Regions from separate parts of the Pseudomonas caspiana genome, predicted to be linked through region 1. Evidence: predicted binding sites of a transcription regulator. Region 1 holds the regulator's gene; the other holds the start of a gene.
What was found. The regulator FliA, encoded in region 1, starts transcription of late flagellar genes. The targets are predictions, from matches to a motif close to CTAAAGTTTNNNNNNNNNNNGCCGNTAA.

Region 1 (4,423 bases):
AACGGCTGAGGTAGTGAGTCATGCAAGTTAAGCGATTTTTCGCCGCCGATATGCGTCAAGCCATGAAACTGGTTCGTGATGAGCTGGGCGCAGAAGCGGCCATCATCGGCAACCGGCGAATCGCCGGTGGCGTCGAGCTGACTGCTGCCCTAGATTATAAGCTTTCTGCGCTCGCACCCCGTGTACCGAACATCGAGCTTGAGGACGAGTTGCGCAAAACCCAGTCGCGCATCGTCTCGGCCCAGGCTGAACTGAATAATCGTGGTGATAGCGACGGGGCAGTCAATCGGCAGTTGTTCGCCGGTTTGCCGCTGAGTGCTGCTGACACCCACATCGAGCCGACGCTTGAAGAGCCGCCGCGTCCGTTCGCACAGCCGCAGGTTGCTCCGGCTGCTCCGGCTGCCAGCCAGCGCGGTTACGACTCGATGCGTTTTGAATTGAACGGCCTGCGTGAGCTGCTGGAAGTCCAACTCGGCTCCCTGGCGTGGAATCAGTTGCAGGGCAGCCGTCCGGCACAGGCCAACCTGTGGCGTCGTCTGCAGCGTGTAGGGTTGTCTGGCCCTCTGTCCCGCGACCTGCTGGAAATGATCCCTGATATCGACGAGCCACGTCAGGCCTGGCGCATGTTGCTGGCTCATTTGGCCCGCATGATCGAAGTGCCTGATGTCGAGCCGCTTGAAGAGGGTGGTGTCATTGCAATGGTCGGCCCTGCCGGCATGGGCAAGACCACCACACTCGCCAAATTGGCGGCGCGTTACGTACTCAAGTATGGCGCGCAGAACATTGCTCTGGTGAGCATGGACAGCTTCCGTATCGGTGCTCAGGAGCAGCTCAAGACATTGGGTCGTATTCTCAATGTGCCGGTGACTCACGTTGATCCTGGTCAATCACTGGCGCAGGCGCTGGACCCTCTGTTGCGCAAGCGTGTTGTGTTGATCGACACTGCGGGCCTGCAAGCCAGCGACCCGGCCTTGCGCATGCAGCTGGAAAGCCTGGCCGGGCGCGGTATCAAGTCGCGTAATTATCTGGTGCTGGCAACCACCAGCCAGAAACAGGTGCTCACTGCCGCGTATCACAGCTACAAACGCTGTGGTCTGGCCGGTTGCATCCTGACCAAGCTGGACGAAACCGCCAGCCTGGGCGAAGTACTCAGTCTTGCCATCAGTCATGAGTTGCCTGTGGCCTATCTGACCGATGGACCACGAATTCCTGATGATCTTCACCTGCCACGTCGGCACCAATTGGTGACGCGCGCGGTCAATGTGCAGATGCAAGAAGAGCCAAGCGAAGAGGCCATGGCGGATATGTTCGCCGACCTTTACCACAACCCCAACAAACGGGTCGGTTAAGTGATGCGAACAATTGAAACTTACCTGCATCGATGGTCTGCCTGGCACGGCTCTTCATTGAGCGTGTCGCCCGCAATCTGGCTTCGGTCTACGCAACACAAGGTAAAAAACTAACATGGGCAGCATGCATCCCGTACAGGTGATCGCGGTGACCGGCGGCAAGGGTGGCGTCGGTAAGACTAACGTGTCAGTGAACCTTTCGCTGGCCTTGGCCGAGCTTGGCCGGCGCGTCATGCTGCTGGACGCCGACCTTGGCCTGGCCAATGTCGATGTCCTTCTGGGGCTTACGCCCAAGCGCACCCTTGCTGATGTGATCGAAGGGCGCTGTGAGCTTCGCGACGTCTTGTTGCAAGGCCCGGGCGGGATTCGCATCGTGCCTGCTGCTTCCGGCACGCAGAGCATGGTTCATCTGAGTCCGGCGCAGCACGCTGGCCTGATCCAGGCTTTCAGCGACATTGGCGATAATCTTGACGTATTGGTGATCGACACGGCCGCCGGTATCGGTGAGTCAGTGGTCAGCTTTGTCCGGGCGGCTCAGGAAGTGTTGCTGGTGGTGTGTGATGAGCCTACTTCCATCACCGACGCCTATGCCTTGATCAAGCTGCTCAACCGCGACTACGGGATGAACCGCTTCCGCGTTCTGGCCAACATGGCCCAGAGCCCGCAGGAAGGGCGCAACCTGTTCGCCAAGCTGACCAAAGTGACTGATCGTTTTCTGGACGTGGCCTTGCAATATGTAGGCGCCGTACCTTACGACGAGTGCGTGCGTAAGGCTGTCCAGAAGCAACGTGCGGTATACGAAGCTTTTCCACGCTCCAAATGCTCCCTGGCGTTCAAGGCTATTGCGCAGAAGGTCGATACCTGGCCACTGCCTGCCAACCCGCGTGGGCATCTCGAGTTCTTCGTTGAGCGACTGGTTTACCAGACAAGCGCAGGGCCTGTTCAATGACCGCGAGCGGCTATCAGATGTACAGCAAAGCGTCCCGGAACTCGCAATATGAGCTGATCGAGCGGTATGCTCCGCTCGTCAAGCGCATTGCGTACCACTTGCTGGCTCGTTTGCCAGCCAGTGTTCAGGTTGAAGACTTGATTCAGGCAGGCATGATCGGCTTGTTGGAAGTGTCCACCAAGTACGATTGCACCAAGGGTGCCAGTTTCGAGACCTATGCCGGGATTCGTATTCGCGGTGCGATGCTCGATGAAGTGCGTAAGGGAGACTGGGCGCCTCGCTCGGTCCACCGCAATACGCGCATGGTCAGTGACGCAATTCGCTCAATTGAAGCAAAAACAGGTCGCGACGCTAAAGATCATGAGGTTGCGGCCGAACTCCAATTGAGTCTCGATGATTATTACGGGATTTTGAACGATACCTTGGGCAGTCGCCTCTTCAGTTTCGACGACCTTTTGCAGGACGGCGAACATGAAGGACTGCATGAGGATGGCGCAAGCGGTTCGCTTGAGCCGTCGCGTGACCTGGAAGATGAACGCTTCCAGGCTGCGTTGGCAGATGCAATCGCCAACTTGCCGGAACGTGAACGTCTGGTTTTGGCGCTGTACTATGACGAGGAGCTGAACCTCAAGGAAATCGGTGAGGTCCTGGGGGTCAGTGAATCTCGAGTCAGCCAGTTACACAGCCAGTGCGCAGCTCGTTTACGAGGGCGTTTGGGAGAGTGGCGAGCGCGTTGACAGGTGGTACGTAATCCTTGGTGATTGCGTGTCGCGTGTGAGCAGGCTGTGCAAAGCGTTACGTGGGACAGTGGACAAGGCTGGAGCCATACAGGCATTCGCTCCACGGACTGTTAAAAGCAATAGCTTTCATGCAGCCCGTGGATTTGCTGTGCGGTTTCCATAGTTGTTGATTTACCAAGCCCGTCGTCGTTTTCGTGCAGCCAATGTGAGCTGTGCCAGTATTGATTGAACAGCGCGTTCAGGTGCTGAACGCGTCAAAGACTGCTTGGAGGTCGAATTGGACAAGAACATGAAAATCCTCATCGTTGATGACTTCTCAACGATGCGGCGGATCATTAAAAACCTGCTGCGTGATCTGGGCTTCACCAACACGTCCGAAGCCGATGACGGGCTTACCGCGTTGCCGATGCTGGAAAGCGGTTCCTTTGACTTTCTGGTAACGGACTGGAACATGCCTGGGATGACCGGTATCGACCTGCTGCGTAAAGTGCGTGCCGATGAGCGCCTCAAACACCTGCCGGTGTTGATGGTGACCGCAGAAGCCAAGCGCGACCAGATCATTGAAGCGGCTCAGGCCGGCGTCAATGGTTATGTCGTCAAGCCATTCACGGCTCAGGCGCTGAAAGAAAAGATCGACAAGATCTTTGAGCGCGTCAATAGCTGATGTATGCCGCGAGGGCTCTATGGAGAACAACGAAACGTCAATGGGCGAGTTTGAAGCGACCCTGAAAAAACACGCAAGCGAGCTCGTGACGAGCCTTGAAAAAGGCCGTTTCGGCGACGCTGTGCAACTGATCCATGAGCTTAACCAGGCTCGAGATCGTGGCCTGTATCAAGAAATCGGCAAGCTGACGCGCGAGCTGCACAGTGCGATCGTCAATTTCCAGATTGACCCGAACATGCCGCAAGCTGAAGAAGTGTCCCAGATCACGGACGCCACCGAACGCCTGTCGTATGTTGTCAGGCTCACGGAAGGTGCGGCTAACCGCACCATGGACCTGGTCGAGGAAAGTACTCCGCTGATGCACAGTCTGAACGACGAGGCCAAGGCCTTGAGTGCGGACTGGGGGCGTTTCATGCGGCGTGAAGTCAGCGCTGAAGAGTTTCGTGAACTGGCGCGCCGTGTTGATGGTTTCTTGACGCGCAGCGAAAAGGATACCCACCAGGTTTCCTCCAACCTCAACGACATTCTGCTGGCTCAGGACTTCCAGGACCTGACCGGCCAGGTGATCAAACGCGTGACGCAATTGGTCACTGAAGTCGAGAGCAATCTGCTCAAACTGGTGCTCATGGCCAGTCATGTAGACCGCTTTGCGGGCATCGAACACGACGACGAATCCATCCGCGCAGAAAAAGATCCACAAAAACATATCAAACAGGGTGAA
Region 2 (4,423 bases), 2.7 Mb from region 1:
CACGGATGCGCAGGTTACGCGCCTTATCCATGCCCGCAGTCCACTCGAAATTGATCGCGCCTGGAATATGACCACCTTTGGCAGCGACAACTTTTTCGCCAGAGTACTCAAGCGGCCCGCGAGCATCCCAGATTGCCAGATCGGCAGCGCCCAGGCGACTTTGCACATATTCGCGCGTGGCCGTGGGGGCGTCGTGCAGTTGCAGCTCGACAGGTGCACCAGCCGGTGTCGGAACCTCAGTGGATAAAGGCAAGCCTTCAGCCTCCCAGGCCAGCAGGCCACCATCGACGTAGTGGTATTTGGCGTGACCGATTACATCCAGTAACCAAATAAATCGGCCGGCCCAGCCGCCGCCTTCGTCGTCGTAGACCACATACACCGCATTGGCGTTGTGGCCCAGTTCGCCGAACAGGGCTTGCAGATCGGTTTGAGCAGGCAGCAGACCGGGCGCTGGAGGCTGGCCCAACTGGGTACGTTTCGGATCAACGAAATGCGCGCCGGGAATGTGTCCGGCGTCGTAGCGGGCGCTGCTGGTCAGATCTACCAGGATCAGTTCCGGAGCATCCAGGCGATCCTTCAGGTCGCTTGGTTCAATGACCAACGGCAAACCAGAGAAGACGGACATGTGCAGCCTCCAATTCGAAAAAAGAGGCGAATTGTAGCCCAGCTGTCAGGCTTTGCGACCACTAAAGCTTGTGAGAGCCCGTTCGATGCACTGGCAGGTTTTACCGAAAGCCTGCACCGAGGTTTCTGAAAACAACCCACCGCCCTGATCTGCCACAACCAGCATCAATACTTTGTTGTTGCTGCTCAGAGATCTAATCAGCCAGTGCTTGCCCGGGAACAGGGCGCGGAGATTGCCCGGCAGTAGTGCAGAGAACTGTTCGATGTTGGCGGGAGTCATGCGCAACTGAGTCGGCTGTGCCAGCAAGCGCTGCAGCACGGTGCTTTCTTTTATAGACAGCGCCAGAGACGTCGCTTCATTACGCAGACCTGCGATCTGATGAACGCGCAACATGGTCCCGGTCTTGTCTGCCATCAGGAGCATCACCCGTTCCATGCCACAGGAGACCAATGCGTCGCGAGCAGTGGTGGTCAGGTGCATGGCGTTGGAGAACGGGCTCGGGGTTGCCAGCAGTTCGGCGCAGAGCTTTCGCCAGTTTTGCAGGGCATCAGGCGAGGGTGGCGGGGCTGCCTGTAATTTGCTGTGAATCCGGCGGGTTGCCCATGGCCAGATCAGGGCTTCTGCCGGGTGCCATAAAACCGGATCGTGATGGTTGCGAGCGCTACTGGCCGCATTCTGGTGGGCCTGTTGTTGCACGTTGTCCATGGTCTGTTGCAGGTAAAGACTGCTCAGTAACTCCCAGCGCAGGCAGTGTGGGCTGTCCCATGCCTGTTGGGCGGCGAGTGCCAGGCCATTTCCCAGTAGAACCGTATTGGCGGGCTGGTTAAACCAGCGACGCAGGTTTGGATCGGCATCCATCAACTGTTGCTGTTGCAACGGGTCGTCGTTTGCCCGGGCTATGTGCAACGCCTTGACCAAGTGCCGTCGTTCGCTGATCAGTAATTTGTAGCCTTGAGTGACCCATAGAGGCAGGCGCCACAGGGTAGCCAACTCCATACACAGCTCCAGCAGGCTGACGCCAAACAGGGCTTTTTCTACTGCGCGGGACGACTCGCCCTTGTGTATGACCCGCAGTTCCCACTCATCCAGCAATTTTGGATGCGCCAGTGCGATCGGCCACAGGGGCGCCAGAAACAACAAGCTGCCCAAGTGGATGTCTTGCCACAGGCGAGCGAGCCGACTGGCAAACAAGCCGTTGGCCTGCTGCGTCGCGTGCTGGCTGATCAGCAGTAATTGGCGGAAGGTGACCGGGATTTTTTCGTTTTCCAGCGCGGGTAGCCGATTGAGTAACACCTCGGTGCGCGCCAGGCCCAACCGAGTGATTGCCACTTCCAGACTTTCCGCCGGCTCGGTCAAGCCAGTGCTTTTATGATTGGCTTCACGCATCACGCTCAGTACCAGCGCCGGGCTGTCCTGCATCATGTCGGCGATGTCCCGCAGCGAGCGGCGACTGTCGTTCAGTGCGCTGCGCACTTTACTGTGGCTGGCCAGAGGAACCGGCAATGCAATGCCGTCCAATTGTTTGAGCCACGCATCGAGTGTGTTCGGGACGGGAAGCTGTGAAGACTTTTCTGGCGGCATGCATCAAGGCCCGTGCGACTGAAATTTAGGCAGTGGACACTGCGAAATCATTGGGTGAGACCCGTGTTTGCGGGCTCCCGTTCAACGGCCAACTGGCTTTTCTATTTTTCAGGCTATAGTCTGGCCCACATATGCCGATAAGTAGAAGAAGAGTTTCAAGAACTTCCGAACACGTCCCTGAACCCGACTCAGTAAGTACTTTCTACCTATGGCTAAAATTATCGGCATCATCGTCGTTTTCGCGAGCGTGCTCGGCGGCTACGTCCTTTCACACGGCAAAATCGCTGCGTTGTGGCAGCCGTTTGAGGTCGTGATCATTGGCGGTGCTGCCTTTGGTGCATTCATGCAGGCCAACCCTGGCTACATGACCATGCACGTGGTCAAGAAGTCGCTGAAGATGTTTGGTACTCGCTTTACGCATGCCTTCTATCTTGAAGTGCTGGGCCTGGTTTACGAAATTCTCAACAAGAGTCGTCGTGAAGGCATGATGGCGATTGAAGGGGACATCGAAGACGCAGCGGCCAGTCCTATTTTTGCCAAGTACCCAGGCGTTCTGAAAGACGAACGCATGACTGCCTACATTTGTGACTACCTGCGCATCATGTCGTCCGGCAACATGGCTCCCCACGAGCTGGAAGGGCTGTTCGATATGGAGCTGCAAAGCATCAAGGAAGAACTTGGCCATCCTTCCCATGCCGTGACGGGTATCGCTGACGGCATGCCCGGGTTCGGTATTGTCGCGGCGGTACTGGGTATCGTGATTACCATGGCTTCCCTGGGGGACGGCGACAAGGCAGCCATCGGTAACCACGTAGGTGCGGCATTGGTGGGTACCTTCTTCGGTATTATCGCGGCCTATGGCTTCTTCGGCCCACTGGCCACTTCTCTGGCCCATGATGCCAAGGAAGAGCTAAACGTTTATGAAGCCATCAAAGCTTCATTGGTGGCTTCGGCTTCCGGTATGCCGCCTTCGCTGGCCGTGGAATTCGGTCGCAAGGTTCTCTATCCCGCGCATCGGCCCAGCTTCAGTGAGCTGGAACAAGCGGTTCGCGGTCGCTGAGTCATGGAAAATAATCAGCCAATAATCATCAAGCGCGTCAAGCGCTACGAGGGCGGGCACCACGGCGGCGCATGGAAAATCGCGTTCGCCGACTTTGCGACCGCTATGATGGCTTTCTTTCTGGTGCTGTGGCTGCTGTCTTCGGCTACGCCGGAGCAACTGGTCGCTATCGCCGGGTACTTCAAGGACCCGGTCGGGTTTTCGGAAAGTGGTTCGCCCTATGTGATTGATCTGGGTGGCTCGCCGGAAATGTCACCCGACCAGACCTTGAACCCGGAAATCAAGAACACCCCGACGCCGGACACTGTTCCAATCGAGGCCGAAACGGCGGAAGCCAAGGCGGAGGAGGTTGAGCAAGAGCGTCTTGAGTTGCTGCTGCAGGAATTGCAGAACAAGGTTAACGAGAACCCTGAACTGCAGAAATTCAAGGACCAGATCCATTTCGAGATTACTCAGGATGGCCTGCGGATCCAGATTACCGACGCGGATAACCGTCCGATGTTCGACTCGGGCAGTTCGCGGCTCAAGCCGTATTTCGAGGACATTCTGCTGGCCATGGCCGACACCATTAAAGCGGTGCCGAACAAGATCAGCGTTAGTGGCCATACCGACGCCAAGCCTTACACGGGCAATGGCGAGTTTGGTAACTGGGAGCTTTCGGCCAACCGTGCCAATGCTGCTCGCCGCGCCCTGGTTGCGGGTACTTACCCTGAAGGTCAGGTGGCTCGCGTGGTCGGCTATGCCTCATCGCTGCTATATGACCGTAATCAGCCGCTGAACCCGGTCAACCGCCGCATCGACATCGTGGTCATGACCAAGAAGGCGTTGCAGCGCATGGAAGGCAGTCAGAACAGCGGTGCCGGTGATTCACATCCTGCAGCGCCTGCTCCGGGCGCAGCGCCTGGGGCGTCGAACATACAGCCGGCTGATCCGCAGCCCTACGCCCAGCCGCGTGAACTGCGTCAGAAGCTCAACCTGTTCGAAGACGGCACCTTGAAGCTGGATGAAACGAAGAACTAGCGTTCAGCGGAAAAACAAAAAGCCCGGATCTCGAAAGAATCCGGGCTTTTTTGTGGGCCGCTAAACCTGTAGGAGCTGCCGAAGGCTGCGAAAGCTTTCTGTCAGACAGCACCGTTTCGCAGCTTGCGGCAGCTCCT

Region 2: the regulator FliA is predicted to act here: its motif matches at 2,320-2,347, upstream of motA (flagellar motor stator protein MotA).

The regions. Positions count from the first base shown of each region.
Region 1 covers NZ_CP167995.1:1,765,446-1,769,868, forward strand. The annotation lists gene flhA (flagellar biosynthesis protein FlhA) at 1-9, shown strand, start outside; gene flhF (flagellar biosynthesis protein FlhF) at 21-1,349, shown strand; gene fleN (flagellar synthesis regulator FleN) at 1,465-2,298, shown strand; gene fliA (RNA polymerase sigma factor FliA) at 2,295-3,035, shown strand; gene ABRP31_RS07990 (chemotaxis response regulator CheY) at 3,328-3,702, shown strand; gene ABRP31_RS07995 (protein phosphatase CheZ) at 3,722-4,423, shown strand, end outside.
Region 2 covers NZ_CP167995.1:5,361,714-5,366,136, reverse strand. The annotation lists gene rhdA (thiosulfate sulfurtransferase) at 1-625, opposite strand, end outside; gene ABRP31_RS24345 (HDOD domain-containing protein) at 671-2,206, opposite strand; gene motA (flagellar motor stator protein MotA) at 2,415-3,266, shown strand; gene motB (flagellar motor protein MotB) at 3,270-4,286, shown strand.